DNA from 2 places in the Paraliobacillus sp. X-1268 genome. Region 1 is predicted to be linked to the other one. Evidence: riboswitches for the same ligand, from Rfam matches in the RefSeq annotation. Region 1 holds a riboswitch; the other holds the start of a gene.
The links. Region 1 has a riboswitch for preQ1 ahead of queC (7-cyano-7-deazaguanine synthase QueC). Riboswitches for the same ligand answer to the same signal wherever they lie in the genome.

Region 1 (7,777 bases):
CAAATTTAAATGCTGAATCACAGGGACGATTGCAAGCAGTAAGATTATACGAGATTGCAACTGATCCAGGAGTGAAGGACATGCTTTCCTTCCTTATTGCAAGAGACACCATGCACCAAAATCAATGGATGGCAGCGATTGAAGAATTGGAGCAAAAGCAAGGTGCTGTTGTACCATCTACATTTAATGCTGAAAAACACAAGCAAGATGTGGCATATGCATTTATGAACTTTTCTGAAGGTGAAGAGAGTAAAGCTGGACGCTGGGCAAGTGGAACATCAATGGACGGCAAAGGAAACTTTGAATATATTCAGAATCCACAAGCAAATGGACAAAATCCAAGTCTAATGCCAGCACCGATCTATATTCATGGAACACCACCACTCCAGTAGTAAATAAAGAGAGCCTCTACTTTGCACATGCGAAGTAGAGGCTCTCTTTATTTTATGCTATTAATTTTTTACAAGCATCTTCACATGCATAACAAGCATCAGCACATTTTTTACAATGGTCATGATCATGTTTAGCACATTCATCCCCACAAGCTTTACAAGCTGTTGCGCACAGTTGTGCGTATTCTTGTACAAAAGCTGTATCATACGTAAGAGCTTGTTCAAAAGAAGCACAAATTGTTGCACATTCTCGATCTAAACGAATACATGCCTCCATTTTATTTGCATCCTCTTCAAAACAAGAGGTGTAACAATGATTACAAGCCTCCATACATTCGTGCAATGTTTTAATTATTTCTTCATATTTCTGATGACTCATTTCCAATGTCCTCCTTTAAATCTTATCTAGTTATAATACCCAGCGTGAATCTCACTAAACATTATAAGTAAAAATTTTACTTGAGTATTATAAAAGGCTTAGGAAATAATAATGTAAATAAATCTCAGTTTTAATACGTTAATTAAAGGGTAACATTCAGTATAATGGACAATTTTAAAAGAGTACGTATGAATAAGGAGTTATACAACATGAAGCTATTAAATTTACTGAGTAATATAAAATTTAAACAGATTAAAAATCAAAATTTAAATGAGATAGAAATTCATGGTATTGCTGAATCCTCATCTGAAGTGAAACCAGGTTTTATTTTCGTTGCGATTAAGGGTTATAGATCAGACGGACATGACTATATTGAAGATGCGATAAAAAATGGTGCATCTATCATCATTGGAGAAAAACAGTTTACTGATTTATCGGTACCATTTATTAATGTAAGTAACAGTCGTAAAGCGTTAGCGGTTATAGCGGGAAACTTTTATGGAAATCCATCTCACAATAAAATAATGATTGCTATTACGGGAACGAATGGAAAAACAACAACAAGTTATCTCGTCAAGCACATATTAGAAAGTAATGGCATGTCTTGTGGATTAGTTGGAACAATTGAAACTATTATTAATGGCGAAAGTAATCCGTCTATTAATACAACTCCGGGTTCACTCACACTCAACAGATTATTGTATGAAAGTAATGATCAAGTCATCATTTTGGAAGCTTCTTCACACGGCCTATTACAATATCGACTGGAAGGAATAAATTTTGATAGTTGTCTCTTTCTGAACTTAAGCCACGAACACTTAGATTATCATGATTCTATTGAAGAATATTTCGAAACAAAAGCAACACTTTTTCAATTGTTAAAAGAAAACGGACAAGCTATTATAAACACGGATGATAGTTGGGGAGCAAAGTTAAATGAGCGATTACAGCTTGATGAAGTTAACACTTCTACAATAGGAAAAAGTGCTACTAATGATTACTGCATTGAAATAACTGGGCAAGATGGTTCGTTCAAAATAAAAAGAGAAGGAAGAACAGAGGAAATAAATCCATCAATGAAGGGCATTCATAATATATATAATTCCAGCATGGCTTATGCAGTTGCACACCAACTTGGAGCTAACGAGAGATTAATAAGTAAGTCATTAAAAAATTTCCCAGGTGTTGATGGTCGATTTCAAGTGTTCCCGCAACAAAATGGCGCAAATGTTGTTGTTGATTACGCACATACTACGGATGCTTTTTATCATTGTTTACATACAGCTAAAGTAGCCGGCGCTAAAAGAATTGTTCACATATTTGGTTTTAGAGGAAATCGAGACAAGACGAAACGAAAAGACATGCTTGAGATTACAGCTAAACTGAGTGATCAATATTTATTAACATTGGATGATTTAAATACAGTACCTTTGGAAGACATGATTGAAACGCTAGAAAATATTCACAACACTATCGGTAACCATAAAGGATTAGTGATCCCAGATCGAACTTTAGCCATTCAACAAGCAATGGTTACAAGTCAGAATGGTGATTGGATTATTATTACTGGAAAAGGTCATGAACCTTATCAACAATCATTTAGCTTACCTACCAAATCCGATAAAGAAACTGTAACTTACTTAACAGAATAAGTTGTCTATAAACTAGTATGCTTAATACTTTATGTCACCTTTTGATTTACAATTCGTATAATTATATATAGCTTCAAGAGGAAGGAAGAATTAAACGTGAAAAATAGAGTAACCCGTTCTGTTAGTGACAGAAAAATATTTGGTGTTTTTGGTGGAATTGGTAATTATTTTAACATTGATCCAACTATATTAAGATTGGCTTATGTAGCTTTGACTATATTTAATCCAACTTTACTATTAGTTTATATTTTAGCTATATTTATCATACCTGAGGAAAAGACTTAACTGTAATGTATCTATTTACACTATTAAGAGACTGTTAAAGGTTCTGTCATTCAATTTAGAATAGAAATGCATTGTCGAAATTAGTCTAATCATTGATTGCATTATAAAAGGAAATGAATGTTATAATAAGAACATCAATGAATTATAGAAGGTGATAGTTATGAAAATAATTTGTTTTGGAGATAGTCTTACACGTGGGGTCTCTGTAGCAAAGGGTAGATTGCGTATTTTAAAAGAGAACTATCCTGCTTTTTTACAGCAATTATTTTATGAAAATGAGGGAGAAACTGTTAACGTTATAAACAAAGGTGTTTTTAATGCTAATTCTGACTCTTTACTTTCCAGATTAAATAAAGATGTAATAGACCAACATCCTGATTATGCTATAATTGAAATTGGTGGCAATGATTGCAATTTTAATTGGCAAGAGGTTGTGAAAAGCCCACGTTTTGAACATGCTCCTATTGTTCCAATTGACCGTTATTTAGAAAACATTCGAACAATCGTTACAAAAGTCCAAGAAAGTGGTATAACTCCAATTATTTCCACATTGCCACCTTTAGATCCGGTACGTTATTATAAAAATGTTTCTGATAAATATAGTGATGTAGTTGGACATCTGATTAGTTCTATGGGTGGTATCGAACATTGGCATGGTATATATAACCGCAATTTAAATAAGTTGGCAGATGAGTTAGGTGTTTTAAAAATTGATGTTAGAAGCGCAATAAAAAAAGCAGGAGACCTTGCCGAATTAATCAGTGATGACGGTATACATCTAACTGCAAAAGGGTATAAAGTTTTTAGTCAAGATGTATATAAAAACATAATGAATTTTGTCAAATAAAATAAAATTTAAGCAAAGATAACTATATGTAGTAGTATGTGGCGTGCACATTAGTACACGCCACAAATATCTATTTGTTAGCTATTAATAAATAGCTGCACCTACAATAATTAGGAGAATAAACAATACAACAATTAATGAAAAACCGCCACCAAATCCTGCACCTGTACCTACACCATATCCAGCACCGGCACCATATCCGACTGGAGCACCATAACCGCCATAACCTAAACTCATATATTTTTCCTCCTTCTTTATTCGTTAGTCATTCCTTCTTCTTTCTTAATAACCGAAACCGCCACCATAAGAAGCTCCTATGATTATTAACAATATAAACAATACGATGAGTAATGCAAAACCTCCACCAAATCCTGCTGTTGGTGCAGCTGCTACTGGTTCACCCATTAGTAAATCCCTCCTTTTCTTAATGGCTCTAAGAGTATACTATGTCATGGTTAACATAATGTTATGGACAAATGCCTGGTTATTCTAAAAAGGTGGGTAAAAGTCATTAAACATACTTTTTAGTTTTTTTATGGTATACTTTAGAAGAAAATAATTAACAATTCTGCAATGATGCAGGAGAGGTTCTAGCTACACCCTCTATAAAAAACTAAGGATGGACGTTACCTTCCTTAAGGTACCGTTTTTTTATTTTGTTATGGGTGTGTGGAATTCTCTTTGTTACTTGAAAGGAGAATTTTTTTATGAAAAAAAATAGTAAAGCAATTGTTGTATTCAGTGGAGGGCAAGATAGCACCACGTGTTTGTTCTGGGCGCTTCAAAATTATGAGCATGTTGAAGCTGTCACATTCGATTATAATCAAAGGCACAATGATGAAATAGAAGTAGCAAAAGAAATTGCTACAGAATTAAACGTTAAACATCATGTTTTAGATATGTCATTGTTAAACCAATTAGCACCTAGTGCGTTAACGCGCGATGATATCGAGGTTAAAGAAGGAGATAATGGTGATTTACCTTCGACATTTGTACCAGGAAGAAACTTACTCTTTTTATCTTTTGCGACTATATTAGCCAAACAAATTGATGCAAAACACATTATTACTGGTGTATGTGAGACTGATTTTAGTGGGTATCCAGATTGTCGTGATATATTTATTAAATCATTAAATGTCACCCTTAACTTATCAATGGATGATGGATTTGTTATTCATACACCACTAATGTGGTTAGATAAAGCTGAGACGTGGAAGTTAGCGGATGAATTAAATCGATTTACATATATTCGCGAAAAAACGTTAACCTGTTACCACGGCGTTCGTGGGGATGGCTGTGGAGATTGTCCTTCTTGTAAGTTACGTCAGAACGGACTAGATGCGTACCTTAAAGAACGCGATGAGGTGAACGATTAATGTATGGTTTTACGATTGTTGAGAACTTGCAGAAAATAAATGAAGATATAAAACGTCACGAACTTAAATATCACACAAAACGGGTGATGGTTAGTAAAGAGTTCACATTTGATGCTGCACATCACCTTCATTGTTATCAAGGAAAGTGTAAAAACTTACATGGACATACGTACAAAGTTATCTTCGGAATAAGTGGTATGGTAGATGAAATTGGCTTAGTTATTGACTTTGGCGATATTAAAGAGATTTGGAAGGAAGAGATTGAAATTCATCTTGACCATCGTTATCTTAATGATACATTACCAAACATGAACACAACGGCAGAGAATATGGTCGTATGGATTTATCAAAAGATGGAAAAAGCACTTGAAACGCATGCAACTCATTTTCGTGTTGAATTTGTTAAACTATATGAAACACCAACAAGTTATGCTGAAGCTAGACGGGAGTGGATGGACGTTGAATAAATTCCCAGTACTTGAAATATTCGGTCCAACCATCCAAGGAGAGGGCATGGTTGTAGGTCGGAAAACGATGTTCGTTCGAACAGCTGGTTGTGATTACAGCTGCTCTTGGTGTGATTCAGCCTTTACCTGGGACGGCAGTGCAAAGGACCAAATCGAAAGACTAACTGCAGATGAAATTATTAAAAAATTAAAAGAAACAGGTGGAGATAAATTTGATCATGTTACAATATCAGGAGGAAATCCTGCACTTTTAGCAAAGCTTGATGAGTTAGTTGACGCCTTACATGAGCAAGATATGGAAGTAGCGCTCGAAACACAAGGAAGTCGTTGGCAGGAATGGTTTCTTAAAGTTAATGACCTCACCATCTCACCAAAACCACCAAGTTCTAAGATGAAGACAGATTGGGAGAAGCTAGACCTTATTATTAAAAACATACAAAGTGCTAATCATTCTCAAAAGACCAGTCTAAAAGTAGTGGTGTTCGATGATGATGATTTACTTTATGCTGAAAATGTTCACGAAAGATATCCTGATATCGCCTTCTTTTTACAAGTAGGTAATGATGAGTTAGCTGAAAATAATGTTTCCAATCTTGCCAGTCATTTACTAGATAAATATGAATGGTTGATTGATAAAGTTGTAGCATCTACAAAATTAAATCATGCTCGTGTTCTGCCACAAGTTCATGCACTTGTCTGGGGTAATAAACGGGGCGTTTAAAAGAATATCCAATTGGATATTCTTTTTTTATTTGTTTTATAAAATAAAGCTAACTATATAGTTTAAAACACGGAACTAAGACATTTATTCTAATTATAAGATTCTCTGATGCAACGGTATATACGGCACACTTGTCTATATAAGTCCAGTTTCATGTCGAAAAACAGCCCTTAAAAAATGTTTGATTTAGTTTTAATTATCCAGATTGACAATTTTTTTATAGGTTTTATAAGAGTGGATTATCGCTATAGCAGCACCTATCATAAACAAAGAAAATCCATAGATAAAGCTGTACTTGGGAATAATCATTATAAGTATGATACTTATAATACCGGTCAAAAGGAACAACTTACCTGTGAATCCATGTGTTATATCCCAAACTCTTTCTTCACTCATTGTCCATTCTGTACGAACACCGAATATCGAATTTGTTTTTACTTTTGGCATTAAAGAACCGGTGATCATTAAGATAAATGAAAAAATTAGTCCCGTTATTACGTTCACATCAAGATTGTAACCTAAATTAATAATAATGATGGTGATATAGAATGTAAAAATCGTTAATAAAGTAATCATAATTAGTGTTTTTTTCATATTATCGCTTATATCATCTTGGGAAGTTCTAAATATGAAACGAAATAGAGCATAAATTAGAATCATTATGAAAGGCATTGAATGTAAAGCTATTGACTCGATTGTAGTAGTGGCAACTTCACCGTTCAACCAATTAATGGCTATTTTGTTATTTAAACCAGAGTAGAAAAACACACTTATTAGCATTGATATTATAAGTATACTAATATTAGGAATCCTCTTTTTCAATTTTATCACCTTCATTAGTTTTAATGACTTAACTGTTGAAGATTTTCTCAATTTATTTTTCAAATCATTTTCTCTAATTTAAATCACGTTAAATTTATAATGATGGAGGGCTATCTGTCATTGTATTAGCAAGAATTAAATAAATTATTATATTAGCGGGTAAAGGTATAAAGATAAATATCAGTCTTACTGAAAAAGAAGATATACCAAAAAACTCAGCTATACCACCACAAACTCCGTGTAATGACTTATCTGTTGAAGATTTTCTTAATTTATTTTTCAATTTAATCTCTCCTCTAATTTAAAATTGCTTTTTATATCGATTTCACCATATAAAACCATTATCGTTAAGAAAGAGGACTGTTTCATTAGTTGAAAGGCAAATATGATTATTCCATAAACATAGATAAACTAAGCCTATCATAATTTTCCATAATTTAATATTAAATTTCTTTTTTGATGTTTACTGCTTTCTAATATTTGAAACCAAGCAAGGTAATTGTTTGAATGTTTAGCAACACCATTAAATCGTTATATTCCTCCATTTAGCAGTATATGTATTAATGTCAAGCCAATAATCCGTACAACATACATTTTCATTTACAAGAGCCATTTCAAAAAATAAAGCTAGCTATATATTTAATTATCATCTATGATTAATAAAATTATATAACATTTAATGCATGAGAGAATGGGAGAAACGTTAATGGATATTTTTATGTTAGTAAAAGCAATAATACTAGGAATGGTAGAAGGTTTGACGGAGTTCGCTCCAGTTTCCTCAACTGGACATATGATTATTGTTGATGATATGTGGCTACAATCAGAAGTATTTT
Region 2 (7,777 bases), on a different contig from region 1:
ACAGTAACCGTTTTGAAAATGCCATTCTGACTACAGATACAAAAGAAAAAGGAATCGCGATTCAATTTGATATAAACGGAAAAAAGGTGACAATTGGCGGAGCTGCTAAAGGATCGGGAATGATTCACCCAAATATGGCGACGATGTTAAGTTTTATTACTACAGATGCAGACGTTGAATATGAGGCATTACAAGACGGATTAAGACAGTTGACGAATCAGTCATTTAATATGATTACGGTTGATGGTGATACAAGTACGAATGATATGGTGCTAGTGTTAGCCAATGGAATGGCAGATAATCAAACATTGAATCCAGAACATCCAGAGTGGAATGTCTTTCTTGAGGGGCTTCATTTTGTTTGTCAGTCACTTGCAAAAGAGATTGCTAGAGACGGAGAAGGCGCTAGCAAATTAATTGAGGTACAAGTCACAGGTGCCAATACTGAGAAGGCTGCGCAAGCAATTAGTAAAACGATAATCTCATCTAATCTAGTTAAAACTGCTATTCATGGTGCTGATGCGAATTGGGGACGTGTGATTACTGCAATTGGGTATAGTGGAGAAATGTTAGATCCCGATGATGTTTGTGTTGCACTAGGTAAGATTGAAGTGGTTAAAAACGGAATGCCCTTACCGTTTGATGAAACAGAAGCAAAGCAGTATTTAATGCAGGACACTGTAACAATTCATGCTAGTGTTGGTGATGGGAAAGGTAATGCCACTGCTTGGGGTTGTGACCTTTCTTATGAATATGTCAGAATTAATGCTTCCTATCGCACATAAGGGGATGGAAAAATGGAGTATATCATAATTAAATGTGGTGGAAGTATTGTTGATCAGCTTCCACAAGCTTTTTATCAAAATATTGCTAGCATTCAAGCAGATGAAAAGGTGCAACCAATTATTGTTCATGGTGGTGGCGCGCTAATTTCCTCTCGTCTGAAGCAAATGGACGTTGCTACAACGTTTGTGAATGGTTTACGTGTAACAACTACTGAAGTGTTAGATGTGGTTGAGATGGTCTTAAGCGGCTCTGTGAATAAACAAATTGTTCGTAATTTGATACAAGAGGATGCTTTGGCGTTTGGGATGAGTGGTGTCGATGGTAATCTCTTGCACGCTGTAGAAGTAAAACAAGATAAGGGTCTTGGCTACGTTGGTGAAGTTGATCATGTCAATGTTGATTTATTACACAGCGTTATTGCGCAAGGTTATATTCCAGTTGTTTCGCCAATTGCTATTGGAGAAGCGGGACAACGTTATAATATCAATGCAGACACGGCAGCAGCTGCAATAGCACAAGCATTAAAAGCTAAACTATGTTTTATTAGCGATATTCCTGGAATTTATATCGAAGAGAATGATAAGAAAGTTACATTGCACCATACGGATAAGATCCAAATTGAATCGTTAATAGCTACAAATGTCATTCAAGGCGGAATGATTCCTAAAGTGAAAGCGGCATTAGCAGCACTTGCAGAAAATGTGCCAGAAGTTGCTATTGTTAATGGCATGGATGCACAAGCTTTACTTGATTTTATCGATGGCAAAGACGTAGGTACAAGAATTCGATTGGAGGAGATTAGTCATGTCTGAAACAAGTTCTACAACCCAAATGTCAGCAATAATGCCAACATATAATCGTTTTCCAATCACATTAACCAAAGGAAAGGGAAGTTATGTCTGGGATGATAAGGATAAAATATACTTGGATTATACGGCAGGACTTGCTACTTGTAATTTAGGGCATGTCCCAGATGCAGTTAAAGAGGCAGTAGAAAATCAGTTGGGGAATCTATGGCACTGCTCCAATTTATATCAGATACCATCACAAGAAGCGCTAGCAAGAAAATTAGTGGAAAATAGTTCTGGTGATCAAGTTTTCTTTTGCAATAGTGGAGCGGAAGCAAACGAAGCAGCGATAAAAATTGCTAGACGTTATGCACAAAAAGTAAAGCAAAACAAAGCCTTTGAGGTTGTTACATTTAATCAATCCTTTCATGGCCGTACATTAGCGACACTATCCGCAACTGGACAAGAAAAAATTCAGGAAGGCTTTCAACCATTGATGCCAGGTTTTCGTTATTTGCCTTATAATGATATGGCTGCATTAGAAGACCTAATCCATCCTGAGACATGTGCAGTTATGCTAGAACTAATTCAAGGCGAGGGTGGCGTTATCCCCGCTGATCAAGCTTGGGTTGATAAAATCGTTCAATTATGTAAAGAAAATGATGTTCTTATTATGATTGATGAAATTCAAACAGGCATGGGACGTACGGGAACACTGTTTGCCTATCAACAATATGGGTTTGAACCAGATGTAATTAGTGTCGCAAAAGGATTAGGATCTGGATTTCCGATTGGTGCTTTAATTGCGAAAGGACATGTGGCAAAAGCATTTGAAGCAGGCTCCCATGGTAGTACATTTGGTGGGAATCCACTAGCAACTACAGCTGGTTTAGCAACGATAACAGAATTATCAGGTACGAGTTTACTTGAGAAATCTAATGTGCAAATTGAATATCTTTGGTTGAAATTAGAAGAATTAAGCGCCAAGTATGATAATATAAGCAATATAAGAGGAAAAGGATTTTTAATTGGAATTGAAGTTACTGGAAAAGCAATTGATTATGTTACGAAGGCTCGTGAAGAGCATCAATTACTTATTGTCATAGCTGGAGAAAGGGTTATTCGAATCCTTCCACCAATCACTACAAACAAAGAAGAAATAGATCAAGCAATTGTTATTCTAGATAAATTATTTGAAGAAATGGCTTAGTATCTATATGAAAGTCAAAACGTTGACATCTTGCTCCACGCTCTATATAATAGTCCGAGTAAATGGATACGATTCCGTTCTATAATGGGAGAGGTTCTTAGCAACAAACCCTCTATAAAAAACTAAGGACATATGACTACAAAAGCCATATCCTTATCGGGATGGGCTTTTTTTAATGTATATGTAAAAAGGGAGGTTAGCCAGATGGCTGGAAGAAGAGATGAAGACTTACAAGATCTTTCGTTATTAGGGAATCAAGAGACGAAATATGCATTTGACTATACACCTGATGTATTAGAAACATTTGATAATAAACATCCAAATCGTGACTACTTTGTTAAATTCAATTGTCCTGAATTTACAACGTTGTGTCCAAAAACGCATCAACCTGATTTTGGTGTCGTATATATTAGTTATATTCCAGGTGAGAAAATGGTTGAAAGTAAATCATTGAAATTATATTTATTTAGTTTTCGTAACCATGGTGATTTTCATGAAGACAGTATGAACATTATTATGAATGACTTGATAGATTTAATGGATCCGAGATATATAGAAGTATGGGGTAAATTTACCCCAAGAGGTGGTATCTCGATTGATCCATATTGTAATTATGGCAAAAAAGGGACAAAGTTTGAAGAAATAGCAGATCACCGTTTAATGAATCACGATATGTATCCAGAAAAAGTTGATAATCGCTAATGAGGGTTAGCTAAGAATCTCCTTAAATAAGTTAGGAGAGAAGATATGTTTGTCTATTTGAATGCATTATTTGTTGGACTATTAATTTTATCAAATATTATTTCTGTTAAATTATTTAGCATTGGTGAGTTTATCTTACCTGCAGCTGCAATTGTATACGTTGTTACTTATCTTATCACCGATGTTATTGGTGAAGTTTATGGAAAAGAAGCGGCGATGAAAACAGTACGAGCAGGTTTTTTTACACAGGTCGTGGCACTGGTTTTCGTGTTTATAGCAATACACTTACCAGCTGCGTCTGCCTTTGGAATGCAAGCTGAATTTGAAGCAATATTAGGCGGAAGTTTTCGCGTTATGATTGCCAGTCTATTAGGGTATGTCGTTAGTCAACATATCGATGTGTCTATTTTTCATCGTCTAAAAAAACAACATGGTGAGAAAAAATTATGGTTACGTAATAACTTATCAACCATTTCAAGTCAATTGTTAGATACCATTATTTTTATCGTTGTTGCATTTGCAGGAACAGTACCGATGAATGTCTTGATTGGGATGATTCTTACACAATATGTTTTTAAATTTATAGTTGCAATTGCGGATACGCCTATTGCATATTTACTTGTTCGTTTAGCGAAAAAAGAGCAATCAAAACAACAACCAACATCAGAAATGAAAGTTGGTTAATAGAGAAACCAGTACCCCTAATTAGGAGTACTGGTTTTTTTATAGCAAGAAAATCCCCGGAATGATTTCACACAATGTTCTTAATTTAGTAAAATGATATAACTAGGTAAATCCAATTACTCTGATTCTGTGTATTTTTTTGATAGAGTAAGGATAGGAGGGAAGCAAGAGTATACATGATGTTCTCAAAAAAAATAGTATATGAAATTTTCATGGTAATCTTGGCGACGCTATCCATTGCTACATTATGGACTAATCTCCCATATACCAGTTATATTGTCTGGATCACGTGGGGAATATTCTTTGCTGACTTCGTATATCGTTTATATAAAAGTCAAAATAAGTTTGATTTTTTAAAAAGTAATCCATTTTTACTAGTAGCGGTGATTCCGTTAGATGCTGTATTTCAAGTAGCGCGTTTTGCGCGTATTTTACATCTGCTGCGATTAAAAACGATTACAAAGTACTACACGATGCCTTTTGTAGCATTTCTGAAGAAGCAACACTATGGCTTAACTTCAGCTATTATTTCTGTGATCTTAATTTGTATGATGATAATTCTAGTAGTGATAGAACCAGGAATTATTACTATAAAAGATGCAGGTGTTAGTGTAATAACTGCAGTTACCTTTTTTGGTGAAGCGACATTTTCTCCAACAACAATGGTTGGACATACTATTGTTGTTTTAACTACCATTATAGGTGTCATGATCCATGGTTTTGTAATTAGTTTAGTTTTCGATTATGTAGCAAATACAACATGGTTAAAGAAACTGAAGGAAAAAACATTCAAAAAAAAGAATGCATCATAATAGAAGGAGTGTTAAAAGCAAATGACAAAAACATTTAAAGCATATCAACTAACAAAAGAAAATGAGACAGTTACAGGAAGAGTAACCACACTAACAACAAATGATTTACCAGAAGGAGAGGTACTTATTAAAGTACATTATTCTAGCATCAATTACAAAGATGCGATGGCCAACACGAATAATAGTGTTATTGTAAAAAACTACCCTCAGATTCCTGGAATTGATTTAGTTGGTGAAGTTGTCGAGTCTGCTGATGATCAATTTGAAGAAGGTGATCATGTTATTGCTACGAGTTATGGGATAGGTGTCACACATGATGGTGGCTATAGTGAATATGCGCGTGTAGGATCAGAATGGGTACTTCCGTTACCAAATGGACTTTCAATGAAGGACGCAATGTTATTTGGTACAGCTGGTTTTACCGCAGCACTATCAATTGATCGTCTAGAGAAGAATGGATTAACCCCAGATAAAGGACAAGTACTCGTAACAGGTGCTACTGGAGGTGTAGGAAGCATAGCAGTTGCTATGTTAGCTCACAAAGGTTATAACGTCGCTGCAAGCACTGGTAAATCCGAGGCAACTGACTTTTTGAAGAAGCTTGGTGCCGAGGAAGTAATTACTCGCGAAGCCGTTTTCGATGGAGAAGTTCACGCCGTAGCGAAACCCCAATGGGCAGCAGCAGTTGATCCTGTTGGTGGAAAGACATTAGCTTCTATTTTAAGTAAACTGCACTATGATGGTGGGGTAGCTGTTAGTGGATTAACGGGTGGTGTAGAAGTTCCAACATTCGTTTATCCATTTATCTTACGCGGTATAAGCCTAATTGGTATCGACTCTGTTAATTTTCCGATGAACGGAAGAAAAGAGATTTGGGATCGAGTTGCAACCGACTTAAAACCAAACAAAGATATATTAGAAATTATTTTGAATAAAGAAATAGGTTTGGACCAATTAGCAGATGAGTTACCAACTTTGATTGCAGGAAAAGCTTTAGGTAGAACGATAGTTAAAGTCGCAACAAAATAATTGCTACAAATAAAAGTATACTTTCTTAATTATTGATAACACTAAGTTTGATAGTAAATTAAGAAAGGAATGACTGAATATGAAAATACGTAAAGGTTTGCTTCTATTAGTTTTTTCGATGATTATGCTTGGGTTTGGTGCTACGATAGTCGAAGCAGAGAAAGATCATCCAAAACCAAAATTCGAAGATGTTGAATTAAATGAACAACAAACCAAAGAATTAAAAACAATGTATGAAGATTTGGTTAACCAAAGAAAAGGAATTGTTGCAAAGTATGAAGAATTTGGTGTCTTATCAGAAGAAGATGCTACTAAAATGGAAGAACACTTAGATATGTATATGAAAAAGATGCAGGAAGATGGGTTTGTTCCAAATTGGCAAGGACCAAAGAAGACACATAAAAAGAATAACTAAATAACAGAAAATCCAACTCTAATAGAGTTGGATTTTCTGTTATTTTAATCTTTAAAGTTGTTTATAAAAATAATAAATTTAATACATAACTTGTATGGACTTTATATATATTTATTATAAGCAATATATAATAGATAAAAAAGGCTAATTAATTTTAAGTCGCTAATCCCTTTTGTTATGCGGTTTTTTTAATTTAAACTGACCTTTTTAAAATTAATTTATAAAAATAACACAATATATATTGATTGTACGTACAAATTATATTACTATAAGATTAAATGATTGAAATCTACGTATAAAACTAATTTCATAATGAAAGGTGTTGACTAAATTATGTTAGAAGCATTAAAGGAACAAGTGCTTGAAGCAAACTTAGCATTACCCAAACATCAATTAGTCACTTTTACTTGGGGGAATGTAAGCGGTTACGATAAAAAAGAAAAATTAGTGGTCATTAAACCTAGTGGTGTGCCTTACGAAGAATTAACGGCAGATGACATGGTTGTTGTCGATTTAGATGGAAATATTGTAGAAGGAAATAAAAAGCCGTCTTCTGATACAGCTACACATCTTGTTTTATACAAGAATTTCCCTGGGATTGGTGGAGTTGTCCATACCCATTCACCATGGGCGACAAGTTGGGCACAGGCTGGTACAGGTATTCCTGCTTTAGGCACGACTCAGGCTGATTACTTTTATGGGTCAATTCCATGCACAAGACGTATGACAGAAGATGAAATTAAAGGCGAGTATGAATTAGAAACTGGAAATGTAATTGTTGAGACATTTAGACATGTGGACCCACTTGCAGTGCCGAGTGTACTAGTTCATAGTCATGCACCTTTTAATTGGGGTAAAGACCCAGCAGAAGCAGTGCATAATGCAGTGGTGTTAGAGGAAGTAGCCAAAATGGCATTACACACCTATCAAATTAATCCCAATACGCCAAATATGCAACAAGTTTTATTGGATAGACACTATCTAAGAAAACATGGTAAAGACGCCTATTATGGCCAATAAAGGAGGTGATCCAACTTCCATATGACAGAGAAATATGCAATAGGTGTTGACTATGGCACGGAATCAGGCCGAGCGGTGTTAGTGTCACTTGCTACGGGTAGGGAAATTAATGACCATATCACACATTATAGACATGGGGTTATTAACGATACATTACCAACTTCTGGTGAAAAATTAGGCTATGAATGGGCGCTACAACATCCACAAGATTATTTAGAAGTTTTAGAAACATCAATTCCCACAGTATTAAGAGAGTCGAGTGTAGATCCACAAAATGTTATAGGTATCGGTATTGATTTTACCGCTTGTACAATGTTGCCTGTGGATGTTA

Region 2: linked by a shared signal. The riboswitch ahead of queF (preQ(1) synthase) and the one ahead of queC (7-cyano-7-deazaguanine synthase QueC) in region 1 are both predicted to bind preQ1.

The regions. Positions count from the first base shown of each region.
Region 1 covers NZ_QJSK01000001.1:239,121-246,897, reverse strand. The annotation lists gene D2K62_RS01365 (manganese catalase) at 1-392, shown strand, start outside; gene D2K62_RS01360 (four-helix bundle copper-binding protein) at 445-771, opposite strand; gene D2K62_RS01355 (UDP-N-acetylmuramoyl-L-alanyl-D-glutamate--2,6-diaminopimelate ligase) at 981-2,423, shown strand; gene D2K62_RS01350 (PspC domain-containing protein) at 2,520-2,708, shown strand; gene D2K62_RS01345 (SGNH/GDSL hydrolase family protein) at 2,869-3,555, shown strand; gene D2K62_RS01340 (YjcZ family sporulation protein) at 3,640-3,792, opposite strand; gene D2K62_RS01335 (YjcZ family sporulation protein) at 3,838-3,960, opposite strand; PreQ1 riboswitch class I at 4,134-4,178, shown strand; gene queC (7-cyano-7-deazaguanine synthase QueC) at 4,263-4,931, shown strand; gene queD (6-carboxytetrahydropterin synthase QueD) at 4,931-5,398, shown strand; gene queE (7-carboxy-7-deazaguanine synthase QueE) at 5,391-6,119, shown strand; gene D2K62_RS01315 (SdpI family protein) at 6,312-7,004, opposite strand; gene D2K62_RS01310 (PspC domain-containing protein) at 7,036-7,224, opposite strand; partial or broken gene D2K62_RS19010 (IS1595 family transposase) at 7,331-7,472, opposite strand; gene D2K62_RS01305 (undecaprenyl-diphosphate phosphatase) at 7,648-7,777, shown strand, end outside.
Region 2 covers NZ_QJSK01000002.1:230,432-238,208, forward strand. The annotation lists gene argJ (bifunctional ornithine acetyltransferase/N-acetylglutamate synthase) at 1-785, shown strand, start outside; gene argB (acetylglutamate kinase) at 798-1,598, shown strand; gene D2K62_RS05685 (acetylornithine transaminase) at 1,591-2,784, shown strand; PreQ1 riboswitch class I at 2,869-2,916, shown strand; gene queF (preQ(1) synthase) at 2,989-3,486, shown strand; gene D2K62_RS05695 (queuosine precursor transporter) at 3,532-4,170, shown strand; gene D2K62_RS05700 (hypothetical protein) at 4,350-4,982, shown strand; gene D2K62_RS05705 (acrylyl-CoA reductase family protein) at 5,004-6,011, shown strand; gene D2K62_RS05710 (DUF2680 domain-containing protein) at 6,091-6,426, shown strand; gene araD (L-ribulose-5-phosphate 4-epimerase) at 6,760-7,446, shown strand; gene D2K62_RS05720 (ribulokinase) at 7,468-7,777, shown strand, end outside.